DNA from 3 places in the Bacillus sp. CZDM1 genome. Region 2 is predicted to be linked to each of the others. Evidence: riboswitches for the same ligand, from Rfam matches in the RefSeq annotation. Region 2 holds a riboswitch; each other region holds the start of a gene.
The links. Region 2 has a riboswitch for S-adenosylmethionine ahead of mtnW (2,3-diketo-5-methylthiopentyl-1-phosphate enolase). Riboswitches for the same ligand answer to the same signal wherever they lie in the genome.
Positions count from the first base shown of each region.

Region 1: linked by a shared signal. The riboswitch ahead of metK (methionine adenosyltransferase) and the one ahead of mtnW (2,3-diketo-5-methylthiopentyl-1-phosphate enolase) in region 2 are both predicted to bind S-adenosylmethionine.
Region 3: linked by a shared signal. The riboswitch ahead of ACY3XC_RS13775 (methionine ABC transporter ATP-binding protein) and the one ahead of mtnW (2,3-diketo-5-methylthiopentyl-1-phosphate enolase) in region 2 are both predicted to bind S-adenosylmethionine.

Region 1 is NZ_JBUESO010000018.1:26,237-32,427, reverse strand. Features, by position in the region: gene asnB (asparagine synthase (glutamine-hydrolyzing)) at 1-1,747, opposite strand, end outside; gene metK (methionine adenosyltransferase) at 1,949-3,148, opposite strand; SAM riboswitch class I at 3,537-3,676, opposite strand; gene pckA (phosphoenolpyruvate carboxykinase (ATP)) at 3,895-5,481, shown strand; gene ACY3XC_RS25635 (DUF2584 domain-containing protein) at 5,521-5,763, opposite strand; gene ACY3XC_RS25630 (alpha/beta hydrolase family protein) at 5,804-6,191, opposite strand, start outside.
Region 2 is NZ_JBUESO010000003.1:69,192-75,382, forward strand. Features, by position in the region: gene ACY3XC_RS08000 (ATP-binding protein) at 1-1,061, shown strand, start outside; gene ACY3XC_RS08005 (carbon-nitrogen family hydrolase) at 1,099-1,881, opposite strand; gene ACY3XC_RS08010 (aminotransferase class I/II-fold pyridoxal phosphate-dependent enzyme) at 1,998-3,176, shown strand; SAM riboswitch class I at 3,254-3,363, shown strand; gene mtnW (2,3-diketo-5-methylthiopentyl-1-phosphate enolase) at 3,439-4,641, shown strand; gene ACY3XC_RS08020 (2-hydroxy-3-keto-5-methylthiopentenyl-1-phosphate phosphatase) at 4,642-5,313, shown strand; gene ACY3XC_RS08025 (methylthioribulose 1-phosphate dehydratase) at 5,310-5,939, shown strand; gene ACY3XC_RS08030 (1,2-dihydroxy-3-keto-5-methylthiopentene dioxygenase) at 5,966-6,191, shown strand, end outside.
Region 3 is NZ_JBUESO010000005.1:228,799-234,989, forward strand. Features, by position in the region: gene ACY3XC_RS13770 (O-acetylhomoserine aminocarboxypropyltransferase/cysteine synthase family protein) at 1-1,103, shown strand, start outside; SAM riboswitch class I at 1,237-1,345, shown strand; gene ACY3XC_RS13775 (methionine ABC transporter ATP-binding protein) at 1,509-2,534, shown strand; gene ACY3XC_RS13780 (methionine ABC transporter permease) at 2,527-3,192, shown strand; gene ACY3XC_RS13785 (MetQ/NlpA family ABC transporter substrate-binding protein) at 3,211-4,038, shown strand; gene sufC (Fe-S cluster assembly ATPase SufC) at 4,469-5,254, shown strand; gene sufD (Fe-S cluster assembly protein SufD) at 5,278-6,191, shown strand, end outside.

The DNA.
Region 1 (6,191 bases), on a different contig from region 2:
TTAAAACATAAGATTTATTGATTAAATGCTCTGTGCTGCTTTCGCGAATAATTGTTTTTGCCCACTCATTCATTTCATTCTTCAGCCAATGGCGAATTGGCACTGGGAAACCAAGTTTCTTACGGTTTAATACATGCTCAGGGACAATTCCTTCAGCAGCTTTTCGCAAGATATACTTTGTCGTACCATTAGCCGTTTTCAAGCTTGTTGGTATTTTGGACGCTGTATCAAACACTACTTTATCCAAAAATGGAACACGAAGCTCTAATGAATGCGCCATCGTCATTTTATCAGCCTTCAAAAGAATATCCCCGCGCATCCAAGTATGAATATCAATGTATTGCATGGTGTCAACAGGATCATAGCCCCTTGATTCTGTATAAAGTGGTTTAGTGATATCTGTGTAATGTAAGCCTTCACGATAGACGGAAAGCAATTCTCTCTTTTCTTCCTCAGTGAACATTTTCGCATTGCCAATATAGCGTTCCTCCATAGGAGTTACACCGCGTTCAATAAAGCTTTTACCCTTCATTCCCTCAGGCATCATGTTCGCAATCCTTTTTAACAATACTTTTCCTACTCTTGGGATTTTATTAAACATATCTAAATCCTGCGGCTCCCGGTAAATATTGTAGCCGCCAAACAATTCATCAGCCCCTTCACCAGAAAGAACGACGGTTACATGCTTCCTTGCTTCACGCGCAACAAAGTAAAGCGGGATGCAGGCAGGGTCAGCAAGGGGATCATCCATATGCCACATGATTTTCGGAAGTTCATTCATGTATTCCTGTGGTGTTATCACATAGCTGATATTTTCTACACCCAACTTTTCTGCTGTTTCCTTTGCTACATCGATTTCACTGAATCCCTGGTACTCGAAACCAACAGAAAACGTCTTAATAGCTGGGTGAAATTGTTTCGCAATGGATGCAATAATCGAAGAATCTATTCCGCCTGAAAGAAAAGAACCGACCGGAACATCACTTCTCATATGCATTTTTACTGAATCTATTAACACATCTTGTATTTCTTTAATAAAATCTGACTCTGATTTTTGGATCGGGTTAAAATGCGCTTTCCAATACCTCTTGATCTCCATTGGCGAGCCAATCTTTTTCGTAAAATAATGTCCTGGCTCCAACTTATGAATACCTTTAGACATCGTATTAGGCTCAGGGACAAACTGATAAGTCAAATAGTGCTGAAGTGAATCATAGTCTAAAACATCATTTTCAAGGGCTAAAAGGATACTCTTTTTCTCAGAAGCAAAGAAAGTTCTCTCTTCATCCACAAAATAAAAGTATGGTTTAATCCCAAATGGGTCTCTGGCACCAAATAGTGTCTGTTCTTGTTTATCCCAAATCGTAAAGGCAAACATCCCGCGTAATTTTTCTACCGCCTTTTCTTTCAAATGGCTGTATAGAGCAATAATGACTTCTGTATCTGAATTTGTGGCAAACTGTAAGCCCTCTTTGAGCAATTCTTCACGAAGTTCTACGTAGTTGTAAACCTCACCGTTAAAAATAATCCAATAACGCTCATTTTCATATGTTAATGGCTGATGTCCACATTCAATATCAATAATACTTAAACGGCGAAAGCCAAATTGAATATGATCATCATAAAAAAAGCCATCATCATCAGGTCCACGATGGGTAATAATATCGTTCATATTTTTGAATTGTTGTTTTTGTTCATCACGATAGTTTTGTTCCTTGTCGTGTACACAACCAATAAAACCACACATTATGTACGTCACCTACTCCAATCTAAATATCCAATCTAAAAAACATACTCTCTTATCCTACCACTATTATTTGAAAAATGGCAGTGTGAAAGGTAGGAAAATTCAGGTATAAACAGTTTTTACATAAACACATTGCCCTAAACTTAGACGACTAAATGAAAAAGAGAGTTACATGTAAAATGCAACTCCCCTGTATTTTGGTTAAATATTTGCTTGTTGACGCAAAGTGTCTGCTTTGTCTGTACGCTCCCAAGGAAGATCAACATCAGTACGGCCAAAATGACCATATGCAGCTGTTTGTTTATAGATTGGGCGGCGAAGATCCAACATTTTAATGATTCCAGCAGGACGAAGGTCAAAGTTTGAACCTACCAGTTCAACTAATACATCTTCGCTCACTTTGCCAGTACCAAATGTATCAACAGCAATTGAAACGGGTCTTGCTACACCAATTGCATAGGCAAGCTGTACTTCAACTTTATCAGCAAGTCCTGCTGCTACAATATTCTTCGCAACATAACGTGCTGCATAGGCCGCAGAACGGTCAACCTTTGTAGGATCCTTACCGGAGAAAGCACCTCCGCCATGACGAGCATATCCGCCATATGTATCAACAATGATTTTACGTCCTGTTAACCCAGCATCCCCTTGAGGTCCGCCAATAACGAAACGTCCTGTTGGGTTGATAAAGTATTTTGTATTTTCATCGATTAATTCCTTTGGTACCACTGGATTAATAACATATTCCTTCAAGTTACGTTGGATTTGCTCCAATGTTACCTCTGGATTATGCTGAGTTGAAATGACAATCGTATCAATTCGAACAGGCTTATCATTTTCATCATACTCAACGGTTACTTGAGTTTTTCCATCGGGACGAAGGTATTCAAGAACTTTATCTTTTCTTACCTCTGTTAACTTACGAGCAAGCTTATGTGCAAGAGAGATTGGAAGAGGCATAAGCTCATTTGTTTCATTACAAGCAAAACCAAACATTAAGCCTTGGTCCCCTGCTCCAATTGCTTCAATTTCTTCATCAGACATTAGTCCTTCACGTGCCTCAAGTGCCTGATCAACACCCATTGCGATGTCAGGACTTTGTTCACCGATTGAGGTTAATACTGCACAGGTCTCGGAATCAAAACCATATTTAGCACGATCGTACCCGATACCCTTCACCGTTTCACGAACGATTTTTGGAATATCAACGTAAGTAGATGTAGTAATTTCCCCTGCAACTAAAACTAAACCAGTTGTTACAGAAGTTTCACAAGCAACCCGAGCATTTGCATCCTTTGCTAAAATTGCATCTAAAATCGAATCAGAAATTTGGTCACAGATTTTATCTGGATGACCTTCCGTTACTGATTCAGAAGTGAACAAACGTGCGTTTCTTGACATCTGATTTCCTCCTATATTATGAGATAAATCAAGGTTCACATGAAGGTTACAGGAATACTTCTTGAACCACTGACATTATTGATACGGTACTCATTCCCTTAGTATGAAATAAACAAAGGATTTTTATTAAGGCTGTTTTCATAAAATTGTTGTTAAAATCCTAAATCCGATTTTAACGCGGAACAATTTATTTTTGTGCTTGAGATTAAGGTTGCAGCTCTTTTCTTACAATGAAAATTCTTTTGCAACAATTCATTGCTCAACAAGGGCCTCAATCTACAATAGCAGCAAAGTATAAGAAAAGAGCCTTTATTAGCACATTAAATAAAAGGTCTTATACAAAACAAAAAACCTTACCACATGAGGAAAGGTTGTTCCGGGCCTTTCACTCTTATCGTTCAAGGTCAAAGCCTTGCGTCAGATTAGCACCTTCGCACTTGAGAATTGAATCGAATATGCGATCCATTTCTCATAAAGCAGGTTGCTGGGTTTCATAGGGCCTGTCCCTCCACCAGCTCAGGATAAGAGAGTATCCGTTCAAATTAAAATCATACTTGAACATGTCGAACATTGTCAATATTTTTTTTAGCAAATTAAGGGTAAAAATATGAATTTTTCCCACTTCTACATTATAGTAAATAATACAACCTAAATTCTCTAATTAGTATAGACTATTCAGTTCAATGTGTTATACTATTCGTAAATATAATGAATATTAAAAAACAAAAAAGGAAGGGTTTTCTCTGATGAATTCCGTATATGTTCCAAATGAATTAAGTCAATTGTTAGAAGAAAATAATGTTCACATTCAATTGTCAGTACCTCAATTAGTGGAAAAAGTCTTATCAAGGAATGAAGGAAAATTAACCTCTACTGGTGCCATTAGTGTATCTACAGGTAAATATACAGGACGATCTCCACAAGACAAATTTATTGTAATGGAAGAATCTATAAAGGATAAAATCGATTGGGGTCAATTAAACCAGCCAATTTCGGAAGATGTTTTTAACAACCTCTATCATAAAGTTTTAGACTACTTAAAAGAAAAAGAAGAAATATTTGTGTTTAAAGGTTTTGCGGGTGCAGATAAAAAGACACAATTGCCAATTCAAGTTGTGAATGAATTTGCATGGCATAATCTATTTGCGCATCAATTGTTTATCCGCCCAAATGCAGAAGAATTACTGACACATAAAGCCGGTTTCAACGTGATTTCTGCTCCAAACTTCAAAGCAAATCCTGCCGTTGATGGAACAAAGTCTGAAACCTTTATTATCATCTCTTTTGAGAAACGTACGATATTAATTGGTGGAACTGAATATGCAGGTGAAATGAAAAAGTCCATTTTTTCAATTATGAATTACCTATTGCCTGAGAATAATATTTTCTCCATGCATTGTTCGTCAAATATTGGTGTTGAAGGTGATGTTGCTCTGTTCTTTGGCCTTTCTGGGACAGGTAAAACCACCTTATCTGCAGACCCTAAACGTCGCTTAATTGGTGATGATGAGCATGGTTGGTCGTCAAACGGCGTCTTCAATATTGAAGGTGGCTGCTATGCAAAAACCATTAATTTATCTCGTGAAAAAGAACCACAAATCTTCGATGCCATCCGTTTTGGTTCTGTACTTGAAAATGTTGTGCTTAATCCGGAAACTAGAATTGCAGACTATGACGATGCGACACTAACTGAAAATACACGGGCAGCCTATCCGATTGAAGCGATTGATAATATTGTGAAGCCAAGTATTGCAGGCCATCCGAATACCATTGTCTTTTTAACAGCCGATGCATTTGGTGTACTGCCTCCAATCTCAAAATTAACGAAAGAGCAAGCCATGTTTCATTTCTTAAGTGGCTATACATCAAAATTAGCAGGTACAGAGCGTGGTGTTACATCACCTGAAGCAACCTTCTCAACATGCTTTGGTGCACCATTTCTACCTTTGCCTGCAACACGTTATGCCGAAATGCTAGGTGAAAAAATTCTTGAGCATAATGCTAATGTCTTTTTAGTGAATACTGGCTGGACTGGCGGGGAATACGGAGTCGGCAGCCGGATGAAGCTATCCTACACAAGAGCTATGATTCAGGCTGCACTTGAAGGAGAACTAAACCTAGTTGAAACAGTTAGAGACGATATTTTCGGTCTAAATATTCCACTCCACATTGCTGGTGTTCCTGATGAGGTCTTGCAGCCAAGCAAAACATGGGCAGACCCACAGACATATGAAATGAAAGCGAAAGAATTAGCAGGTAAATTCCGTGAAAACTTCAAGAAATTCACGAAGGTCTCTGCAGAAATAGAATCAAAAGGCGGTCCGATCGCTTAAAGTGAAAGCCCTTATCGTTAATCGATAAGGGCGTTTTTTTTAATTCGTGGAATTTAATGAAATTAATTGGTAGGTGATCATCGTGCTGCTATTTTGCCATTCTACTTTTTTAATCACAGCTGTTCCGCTCGTATCGCTTTCAAGAGTTTTTCTAACATCAATCGGAATATCAATTGGATAAAGTCTATAGCCTTCTTTTTCTAATTGGAAAAGGTTTTCTTCAACTCTCTTCTCTCTGCCTTTTGTTACAATCAATGTATTTAACTCAAAGGGCATACCCATATGTATCCGCTCCTCAGCTTTTGGACTTACCATTATTTTATCATCTTTTGATTTGATTTTTCATCCACTTCGATAAATCCTTCACGATTTTTCTGTTTACCACTGGAGGGAAGTAGTGAGTATACTCATCAAAATACCAGGATTCCACCTGCTTATCTAGTATCCTTAGTCTGCGTTCAAGTCTGTAGGCATGCTCCACGGATACATTATGGTCTTTTACCCCGTGGATGATGAGAACAGGAGCTTTAATCCTTTCAAGCTCATAGAGAGGAGTTCGTTCCTCATATCTTGTTGGATATTTCCCCGGTGTACCGCCAATGACCCTTTTTAGCATCTTCCGTAAGTCTTTTCTTTCTTCGTATGTTAAAAACATGTCACTTACTCCGCCCCAAGTCACAATGGAAGCTGCCTCAGGAAACTCAACTCCT
Region 2 (6,191 bases):
AACAGAACGAGGCATTGCCTAGTGAACAAAAATTCCAAAGAATTTTTGAAGATTCGATGGACGGACTGATATTATGGAATGACAAGTATCAAATTGTCGATATCAATTACTCTGGAGAAAGAATCTTTGGTCTTTCAAAAGATAGACTGTTAGGAAAGTCCCTGTTAGATTTATTTAATACTGTAGAAGAGAAAAAGCAGGAAATTATGAATCATATCGAACAAGCTACGCAAATTGGCAGGCAATGTTCCACAATGGTAATGGAAATGATTGACGGGACAGTTAAACATTTTGATTACTCGACCAAGCGCCGAATTATTGATGGTCTAAATCTAACTGTTATTATTGATGTAACGGAAAAAGCTAAAATGCAGGAACAGTTGAGAATGTCTGATCGATTAAGTATTGTTGGTGAGCTTGCTGCTGGAATTGCACACGAAATAAGAAATCCAATGACTGCATTAAAGGGGTTTATTCAATTACTAAAGCCTAGTATTAAACCTGAACATTCTATGTATTACGATGTCATTACCTCCGAGTTAGCAAGAATTGATTCGATTATTAATGAGTTTCTAATCCTGGCAAAACCTCAGGAAATTAGATTTCAGGAGAAAGACGTCTGTCAAATTATGAGGGAGACAGTTGATTTATTAAGTCCTCAAGCGGTGCTTTACAATGTTCAATTTAATACAGACTATGAAGCCAATTTGCCATTCGTTTACTGCGAGCCCAATCAACTGAAAAAGGTTTTTATTAATCTAATAAAAAATGCTATTGAAGTCATGCCGAACGGTGGACAAATTACAATTACGATAAATAAAACTGAGGAACAAAATGTACAAATATGTATTCAAGATGAAGGAATGGGGATTCCAAAGGATAAAATAAAAAAACTTGGAGAACCCTTTTATACCACAAAAGAAAAAGGTACGGGTTTAGGTTTAATGGTCAGTTACCGAATTATTGAGGAACATACTGGGAATATTCAAGTTGAAAGTGAAGAGAGAAAGGGAACAATATTTAAGATTACGTTACCAATAAATCATTTTTTAAATAAATAGAAAAACCACTTTCTATATAAGGAAGTGGTTTTTTAGATTAGTACAAATCAGGTCTTCTATCTTCAAAAATTGGTATTTGTTTACGAATATCTTTAACTAAATCTAACTCAATTACCGAAGACAGTATTTCCTCAGTCGCTCCTGCTTCTGCTATTACGTCTCCCCATGGGTCGATAATCATAGAATGACCTGCAAATTCATTATTTGGATCATTGCCTGAGCGATTACATGCAATAACGAAACATTGGTTTTCAATTGCTCTGGCAATGAGCAGCGACCTCCAATGCGTTAAACGGGGGGCAGGCCATTCTGCAACAACGAAAAGGGCTTCAGCTCCTTTAGAGGTATGCGCACGAATCCACTCTGGAAAACGAATATCATAACAGATTACTCCGCCAAAAGTGCTATTATCCAAATCGAATAACCCTATCTCCTCTCCAGCTTCGAGGTAAAGATGTTCGTCCATCAATTTGAAAAGATGTAGTTTGCTATATGAATGGACGAGGTGCCCTTTATTATTGATGATAAGAAGGGTATTCTTTACTCCCTGTTCACCCTGATTTGCCACAGAACCGCCTACAAAGTGAACCTGATATTTTATTGCTGCCTTTTTTAAAAAATCAATGGTATTGGCTGCACCCTTATCAGCGATCGTTTCAAGTCGTGTCAAATCATAGCCTGTTGTCCACAGCTCTGGAAAAACAATGATATCAGGATTTTCTTTCATTGCTTCTTTAATTAATCTTTCTGCCTTTTGATAGTTTTCAGTTGGATTACCAAAGGCAATGTCCATCTGCAAACAAGATATTTTAAATTTCACTAATATTCACCTCATTTTAATTTTTTAGAATTTTTTCTTTACAAGATGTATTAAAAGTTATATCATTTGTGACTAGAATTCAACAACAAAATGAAATAAATTAAGCAGGTGACAAGATGAAACAATTTCCAACATCGCAAATATTAAATAATCTTCCGAAGCAGTTTTTTGCTTCTTTAGTAAAAAAGGTAGGGAAATACATTGAAGAGGGCTATGATGTTATTAATTTAGGTCAAGGGAACCCTGATCAGGCCACTCCAAATCATATTGTAAAAAAAATGCAGGAAGCAGCGGCTAATCCTGTGAATCATAAGTATTCTCCTTTTCAAGGTCATACCTACTTAAAACAGGCTGCAGCTGACTTTTATCAAAGAGAGTATGGTGTTACCCTTAATCCTGATAACGAAGTGGCGATTTTGTTTGGCGGTAAGGCTGGATTGGTGGAAATACCACAATGCCTTTTAAATCCTGGTGATACAATTCTTGTACCAGATCCAGGATATCCAGATTACTTATCTGGGGTAGCGCTGGCAAAGGCGGAAATGGTAACGATGCCTCTCCGTGAAACAAATAATTTTCTGCCTGACTTTAGTGAATTACCTTCTGAGGCAATAGAAAAGGCAAAATTAATGTTCCTTAATTATCCTAACAACCCAACAGGGGCAGCAGCAACTAAGGAGTTCTTTGAGGAAACTGTTCATCTTGCAAACCAGCATGATATTTGTGTTGTTCATGATTTTGCTTACGGTGCAATAGGATTTGATGAGGAAAAGCCATTGAGCTTTTTACAAATTGATGGGGCAAAAGAAGTTGGTATTGAAATATATACTCTGTCTAAAACCTATAACATGGCAGGCTGGCGTGTCGGCTTCGCTGTAGGCAATAGCAGTGTTATTTCAGCGATTGAGCTTATTCAAGACCATCTCTATTGCAGTATTTTTGGCGGTATTCAGGAAGCTGCCGCTGAAGCATTAACAGGTCCGCAGGATTGTGTTCGAGATTTAAATAATCTTTATGAGCGCAGAAGAAATGTCTTGATTGAGGGGCTCTGTTCGCTGGGCTGGGATGTTACGGCTCCAAAGGGATCGTTTTTTGCTTGGCTAAAAGTTCCTGAGGGACTAACCTCTACTGAATTTGCTGACATCCTGCTAGAACAAGCACATATTGCAGTGGCACCTGGGATTGCATTTGGTGAACTAGGTGAAGGCTATGTCCGAGTCGGTTTACTCACAAGTGAGGAACGTTTAGAAGAAGCAGTGAGAAGAATTAGTAAGTTGGAAATTTTTAAAAAATAGATTGACAAAAAATATAATTCTTGGGATAATCCAAAATATAGTTTATTAACGTGATAATAGTAAATAATACGATCGTTTTCTTATCAAGAGCAGGCGGAGGGAAAAGCCCGATGAAGCCCGGCAACCGACTTAACACAATGTTAAGCACGGTGCTAAATCTTGCAGCAAAAAGGCTGAAAGATGAGAAGATGTTAGTTTGCGATGCTAACCTCTTCTTTTGCGAAGAGGTTTTTTATGTTTTTCGAAGAAAGGAAGATTAAAATTGTCTGAAATAATTGCCACATACCTAGTACACGGTGAAAAAAATCTTGAAAAAAAAGCAGAGGAAATAGCTTTAGGTTTGACTGTCGGTTCATGGACGAACTTGCCAGAACTAGAACAGAGTCAATTACGTAAGCACAAAGGCAGGGTGGTGTCGACTGAAGGTTTAACAGAGGAACAGTCACTCATACATATTGCCTATCCAGCCATCAATTTTTCAGATGATATTCCTGCGATTCTGACTACTGTTTTTGGAAAACTTTCATTAGATGGAAAAATAAAATTACTTGACTTACAGTTTAAGGATGAACTAAAAAATAAATTTCCTGGTCCTAGATTTGGTATTGGAGGATTAAGAGAAAAGCTCGGTATTTATAATCGTCCGTTATTAATGAGCATCTTTAAAGGGGTACTTGGTAAGGACTTGAATTTCCTAACTGAACAGCTAAAGCAACAGGCTCTAGGCGGTGTTGATTTTGTTAAGGATGATGAAATTCTCTTTGAAAATGAATTAACCCCTTTTGAAAAAAGAATAACAGCAGGCAATAAAATATTACAGGAAGTCTATGAACAAACAGGACATCGTACTTTGTACGCAGTAAACCTAACAGGCCGAACATCCCAGCTAAAGGACAAAGCGAGGAAAGCGAAGGAGCTTGGAGCGGACCTGTTATTATTTAATGTGTTTGCTTATGGATTGGATGTATTACAGGAGCTGCGTGAAGACGACCAAATTGCTTTACCATTAATGGCTCATCCTGCTGTAAGTGGTGCATTAACATCCTCTGCGTTTTATGGTCTTTCACATTCTTTGTTATTAGGTAAACTGCTCCGGCTTGCTGGTGCGGACTTGTCATTATTTCCATCACCATATGGAACTGTGGCATTGGAGAAATCATCAGCAATATCAATTGCAGAAGAATTAACAAAAAAAGATACAATAAAAAATTCATTTCCTGTCCCTTCTGCAGGAATACATCCAGGGTTGGTACCACTCCTGATTCGGGATTTCGGTATAGACTCAGTGATCAACGCTGGAGGCGGAGTTCACGGTCATCCTAATGGTGCGCGTGGCGGCGGTTTAGCATTCCGACAAGCTATTGAAGTGAATCTTCAAGGAAAGACATTAGTGGAAGGGGCAGAAATGTATCCTGAGCTAAAGACTGCACTGCAGTTATGGGGAAATGCTGAGGTGTCAGTATAAATGATGAGGCCAGTCATTTACTGTGATTTTGATGGAACGATTACTGAAAGTGATAATATCATCGCAATCATGAAAAAATTTGCACCTGCTAATTGGGTTGAAATTAAAGACCAAATTTTATCGCAGAAAATTTCAATTAGTGAGGGTGTAGGGAAATTATTCTCTGAATTACCAAGTAACCAAAGAGATGAAATTACAAAATTTGCGATCGAAAATGCTAAGATTCGTGATGGGTTTTCTGAATTTGTTGAATTTGCTAGAACCGAAGATATACCCCTTTATGTTGTCAGCGGTGGAATTGATTTCTTTGTATATCCCATTCTTGAAAAGTTCGGCCCTTTTGAAGGGATTTATTGTAACCACAGTGACTTTTCAGGGGAAAACATAAAAATACTTTGGCCATATACTTGTGATTCTTACTGTCAAAACGAATGCGGCTGCTGCAAACCTAGTATTATTCGGAAGATAAACCAGGATGAAGAATGCTTTACGATCGTAATTGGTGACTCGGTCACCGATCTTGAAGCAGCTAAACATGCTGATTTTGTGTTGGCTAGAGATCTCCTAGAAGAAAAATGTTCTGAATGGGATTTAAATTATAAAGGATTTACTACTTTTCATGACTGTATAGAAGAAATTAAAAATCGAATTGAGGTGCAGAGGACATCATGATAAAGGAAAAATGGCTGGAGTTAGCTGACATAAAAGATGAACTGGCTGAGCGGGATTGGTTTATGGGAACTAGCGGTAACCTTGCTATTAAGGTTAGTGATGATCCTCTACAGTTTCTGGTAACTGCAAGTGGTAAGGATAAACGCAAACGAACAGAAGAGGACTTTTTGCTGGTTAATGAATTTGGGCATGCAGTTGAAGAAACACACTTGAGACCATCTGCAGAAACGCTGCTTCACGTCGAAATATACCGAAGAACGAATGCAGGCTGTAGTCTTCATGTACACACTATTGATAATAACGTGATTTCTGAGCTATATGGGAACCAAGGGGAGGTAACATTTAAGGGTCAGGAACTGATTAAGGCTTTTAATATGTGGGAAGAGGACGCAGTGTTGACGATTCCAATCATCAAAAACTATGCTCATATTCCTACCCTCGCAGATGCATTTTCGGAGTATATCAATGAAGATTCAGGCGCTGTATTAATTCGTAATCACGGAATAACTGTTTGGGGAAGAAATGCTTTCGAGGCAAAAAAATTTCTAGAAGCTTCTGAGTTCTTATTTAAATATCAATTACGACTATTAGAACATAAGCAATACCAATTAAATAAAGTAGTTTAAATTTCTTAGGAGAGGATGGATTTATAATGGCATACATTACATTTCAAAGTAGAGAAGAACAAATTCTTAATAAAGAAGAAGTAGCGAGTTTTTTAGCGTCACAAGAGGTTATTTATGAATATTGGGATATTACAAAACTTCCTCAATCACTAGTGGAGAAGTATCTTTTGAGTGATGAAGAGAAAGAAGAAATCCTAAAGGTATTTTCAGTAGAAATATCAGATATTTCAGCACGCCGAGGGTACAAAGCTC
Region 3 (6,191 bases), on a different contig from region 2:
AAAGAGTTGCTCTGTTGGAAGGTGGAGTAGGGGCGCTAGCGGTTGCGAGCGGAATGGCTGCGATTACCTTGGCCATCCTAAATATTGCTGAAGCGGGTGATGAAATCGTTTCTGCATCCAATTTATATGGTGGAACATACAATTTATTTGCTGTTACACTTCCTAAATATGGAATCAAGGTTAAGTTTGTTGACCCGGAAAATCCGGAAAACTTCCGCGCAGCAATCAATGATAAAACAAAAGCTGTATTTGCTGAAACGATTGGTAATCCATCTTTAAGAATTCTTGATATTGAAAAAGTAGCAGAAATTGCTCATGAAGCAGGAGTTCCATTAATTATTGATAATACCTTTGCTACACCATACCTATGCAGACCGATAGAATATGGCGCAGATGTTGTAATTCATTCAGCGACGAAATGGCTTTTAGGGAATGGCACTTCAACAGGCGGAGTTATTGTAGATGGAGGAAAGTTTGATTGGAATTCACCAAAATTCCCTGGTTTTACTACTCCTGACCCGAGTTATCATGATCTTGTATATGCAGAAGCATTAGGTGCTGTTGCCTATATTATTAAAGCACGTGTTCAGTTATTACGTGATTTAGGACCTGCATTAAGTCCACAAAACGCGTTTCAATTCACGCTCGGTCTTGAAACCCTGCATGTCAGAATGAAGGAACATGTTGCTAATACCAAGGAAGTAGTGAATTATTTAGTAAAGCATCCTGCAGTAGAGTGGGTATCTTACCCTGGTCACACTTCACATCCTGATTATGAATTGGCAAGTAAGTATTTACCTAAGGGTGCAGGATCTATGATTGTTTTTGGTATAAAAGGTGGAAGAGATGCAGGAGCAAAATTAATTGATTGTATTACACTTTTTGCCCATGTAGCGAATGTTGGCGATGCAAAAAGCTTAATTATCCATCCTGCCAGCACCACTCACCAGCAGCTAGATGCAGAAGGACTAAAGTCAGCGGGTGTTTCGGAGGATTTAATTCGACTTTCCATTGGCATCGAAAATGTGGAGGACCTGATCGAAGATCTAGAATCAGCGATTGAGGCTGCCACAGGTGTTTCTTCCATCAAAGCAAAAGCATAAAGTAAGATTAATGTTTATTCAAAATATGAAGAAAATTTGTTTGACACTACTTTTTATCCGTGATAAGATTACTTTCGTACCAAAATGATTGCTTAAATTCGTGAACGTAATAATTAAATATAGAATGCTATAGCTCTTATCAAGAGAGGTGGAGGGATGTGCCCGATGAAGCCCGGCAACCGTCAATATTTATATTGAAATGGTGCCAATTCACACAAAGCGATTGCTTTGGAAGATGGGAGAAAGGTTTTTATTTATGATGCCTTTCTGCCCAATGCAGAAAGGTTTTTTATTTTTCTACTATAAGAATGTTTTTACGAAAACAATCAAACCCTATATTTAAGAAGTACAATCTGGTTGAAGTTTTTGCAATTCATTTTTAATTGGATAAAAGTAGGTGATGGAATGATTTCTATAAAAGATGTCCAAAAAGTGTTCCCTTCTAAACAGGGACAGCTTAAAGCAGTCGATGATGTGAACTTAGAGATAAAAGAAGGAGAAATTTTTGGTGTAATCGGATATAGCGGTGCTGGTAAAAGTACCTTAATACGAATGCTTAATGGACTAGAGCTTCCAACAGCGGGTTCTGTTACGGTTGCTGGTCGGGTTATATCAAAAATTAGAGGCAGCCAGCTCAGAAAAGCACGTCAGGAAATTAGTATGATCTTTCAGCATTTTAATCTGCTTTGGTCAAGGACAGTTAGTGAGAATATTGCTTTTCCTTTAGAAATCGCTGGAGTAAATGGACCGCAAAGAAAGAAAAAGGTCGCGGAGCTAGTTAAGCTAGTTGGCCTGGAGGGAAGAGAAAATGCGTATCCATCACAGCTTAGTGGTGGACAAAAGCAACGGGTTGGTATTGCCAGGGCACTTGCCAATAATCCTAAAGTACTGCTTTGTGATGAAGCAACATCAGCTCTTGATCCGCAAACAACAGATTCCATTTTGGAATTGTTAGTAGATATCAATAAACGTCTTGGTTTAACGATTGTCTTAATTACACATGAAATGCATGTCATTCGAAAAATCTGCCACCGGGTTGCGGTGATGGAAAGTGGGAAAATCGTCGAACTCGGTTCTGTTTTGGATGTGTTTAAACATCCGCAGCAGCCAATTACGAAACGATTTGTCCAACAGGTTACTGAACCTGAAGAAACCAGAGAAACAATTGAACACCTACTTGAACTTTTTCCACAAGGAAAAGTGGTCCAGCTTTCGTTCGTTGGGGAATCAACAGAACAGCCACTAATCACAAATATCGTCCGAGATTATGATGTCATTGTAAATATTCTTCAAGGGAAAATTTCGCACACGCAAAACGGATCATATGGAACATTATTTATCCATTTGGATGGACAAGCGAACGAAATACAGAAAGCCATTGATTATATTCATTCTCAGCAAATCGGAGTGGAGGTGATCAGTAATGGCTAACTTTATGGAAATAGTAAAATGGGAAAATTTATTAGCTGCAACAGGTGAAACCATTTATATGACTTCCATTTCAGTGTTTGCCACATTTGTCTTAGGGTTGCTTCTCGGCTTGCTATTATTTTTAACGGCGGAAGGGAATTTATGGGCGAATCGGACTATAAATGTCATCATTGGAAGCTTTGTAAATATTTTCAGATCCATCCCGTTTATTATCTTAATCATTTTATTAATTCCGTTTACAAAATTTTTACTTGATACTATCCTCGGTGCAAACGCGGCCCTGCCGGCGCTAATTATTGGTGCAGCTCCTTTTTATGCACGTATGGTAGAAATCGCTCTTAGGGAAATCGATAAAGGTGTTATTGAGGCATCACAATCGATGGGTGCAACACATGGTCATCTCATATTTAAAGTCCTAATACCAGAATCATTGCCGGCATTAATTTCAGGGATTACAGTCACAGCTATTTCGCTAGTTGGCTTTACTGCAATGGCCGGGGTCATTGGTGCTGGCGGACTTGGACATTTCGCATATCTAGAAGGTTTTCAGCGCAACAGACCAATTGTTACGCTAGTTGCAACGGTTGCGATATTAATTTTGGTATTTATTATCCAATTTATTGGAGATTATTTTACAAAGAAAACAGATAAACGATAACTGGAGGAGTGTAAGAAGATGAAAAAAATAATTAGTTTTATAGTATTAGCAATTTTAACAATCGCATTAACAGCTTGCGGTGGTGAAAAAGACGATTCATCAGATTCAGCTGGTAACAAGAAATTAGTTGTTGGTGCATCTGCTGTACCACATGCGGAAGTGCTAGACGCGGCAAAACCCTTATTAAAGGAAAAAGGTATTGATTTAGAAGTACAGGTTTTTCAAGACTATATTCTTCCAAACGTAACGTTAAGAGATAAAGACCTTGATGCAAACTATTTCCAAACACCAGGGTATTTAGCCTTGCAAATGGAGGAAAATAAGGATTTTGACTTTGTGAGTGTTGGTGAAATTCATAAAGAACCTATTGGCATATATTCTAAAGAATATAAAAGTTTGAAAGACCTTCCAAATGGTGCAAAAATTATTATGAGTGACTCACTAAGTGACCATGGACGAATTTTACCGATTTTTGAAAAAGAAGGTTTAATTAAGCTTAAAGAAGGCGTTGGCGAAAATGCAAGAGTTGAGGATATTGTTGAAAATCCAAAGAATCTTGATTTCTCAACATTAATTGAAGCAAAATTATTAGCTACTTCATTCGAAAGTGGTGAAGGGGATGCGGTGGTTATTAATACGAACTACGCATTAGAAGGCAATGTTGACATTGGAAAGTATGGAATTGCATTTGAAGGTGATGATGTTGTTCCTGCAAACCTAGTAGTTGTCCGTTCAGAGGATAAAGACCGAGAAGAAATCAAGGCTCTTGTTGAAGTCCTTCGCTCAAAGGAAATCCAAGATTTCATTCTTGAAAAATACCAAGGTGCGGTAACGGTATCTGAATAAGAAATAATATTGAAGAAAGTCACAAAAGCCAGTTAAGGAGAACTTACTGGCTTTCTTCTATTTTTATTTTGCTTACATGAAACCAATAAAATAGGTAAAAATAGGTAGGAAATAATAATGAGGAAGTCTTGGCAAAATAGAGATAAATACGTTATGATTTTATTCGTATGTGAATACATAAAGCGGTCACATGTTTTAAAATTCTGAATTTATTATAGTACAGACACATCTTGTCTACTTATTCATTCTCATTTGGTTTGTGTTTAGTGAAAATAAATTTCTTTATCTTTTCATGAAAGTTAATACTGTTTATAAGTTGCTAACACATTCGATTTGTTATAAGATTGTAATGAGAATAAAGTGAGAATAGAATTTTGCGGCCGGCGTCAGAGGCTACAAGATACAAAATTATCTTTGCGGAGGTATATATATGGCTGGATCAACATTAACGATCAAAGATTTACATGTAGAAATTGATGGAAAAGAAATTTTAAAAGGTGTAAACCTTGAAATAAAAGGTGGAGAAATTCACGCAATCATGGGACCAAATGGTACGGGTAAATCTACTTTATCTTCTGCTATTATGGGTCATCCAAAATATGAAGTAACGAGCGGAAATATTACTCTAGACGATCAAAACGTTCTTGAAATGGAAGTAGACGAGCGAGCTCGTGCCGGTCTATTTTTAGCAATGCAATATCCAAGTGAAATTAACGGGGTTACAAATGCGGATTTCTTACGTTCTGCTCTTAACAGCCGTCTTGGCGAAGGAAATGAAATTTCACTAATGAAATTTATTCGCAAAATGGATAAGCAGATGGAATTCCTTGAAATGGATCTTGATATGGCACAACGCTATTTAAATGAAGGATTTTCAGGTGGAGAGAAGAAGCGTAATGAAATTCTTCAATTAATGATGCTTGAGCCAAAAATCGCCATTTTAGACGAAATTGACTCAGGATTAGATATTGATGCCCTTAAGGTTGTTTCAAAAGGAATCAATCAAATGCGTGGAGAAGAATTTGGCTGTTTAGTTATTACTCACTATCAACGACTTTTAAATTATATCACTCCTGACTATGTGCACGTTATGATGCAGGGACGTATTGTGAAATCAGGCGGACCAGAACTAGCACAACGCTTAGAAGCAGAAGGATATGACTGGATCAAGCAAGAGCTCGGAATCGAAGATGAAACAGTTGGGCAAGAAGCGTAAGAGTTTGCGTTAGGAGGATAATCATGACAACAGAAACGAATTTATCATTTGATAAAGATTTTGTTCGTTCTTTTTCAAAAGAAATGAACGAGCCCGCTTGGATGGAGGAATTTCGTGTTAATGCATTTGAGTTAAGCGAAACCCTTCCAATGCCAAGACCAGATAAAACAAAAATTGATAAGTGGAATTTCACTCAATTTGATAATCATACTGTAAAAAGTGAAGCTTTCACAACACTTGCTGGGCTTCCAGAAGAAGTAAAAGCATTAATAGGTGATGAGGCTTCGGCTAAGAACTTATATATTCAGCGGAATCAAACACCTGCGTATATTTCTTTGTCAGAAGAATTAAAAGCGCAAGGTGTTATTTTCACAGATATCTTTACTGCACTTCGTGAACATAGCGAGCTTGTGCAAAAATACTTGTTAACAGAAGCTGTTAAAACAAACGAACATCGCCTGATTGCCTTCCACGCAGCACTAATTAATGGTGGAGCATTCTTATACATTCCTAAAAATGTTGAAATCAAAGAACCAATCCATTCTATTTATTTACATGATCATGCTGAGGCGAACCTTTTTAATCATGTTATTGTTGTTGCAGACGATAATAGTTCGGTAACTTATGTAGAAAACTATCTGTCAACGCTTGAATCTGCTAATGGTGTGTTTAACATTGTGACAGAAGTAGTTGCAAAAGCTGGTGCCAAGGTTCAGTACGGTGCTGTTGATACCCTTGCAAAGGGTATAACAACTTATGTGAATCGCCGTGGGTCTGCTGGAAGAGATGCTCGGATTGAATGGGCACTTGGTTTAATGAATGAAGGAAATACCATTTCAGAAAATACGACCAACCTTATGGGTGATGGTTCTTATGGAGATACCAAAACAGTTGTTGTCGGACGTGGTGAACAGACCCAAAACTTTACAACAAAGGT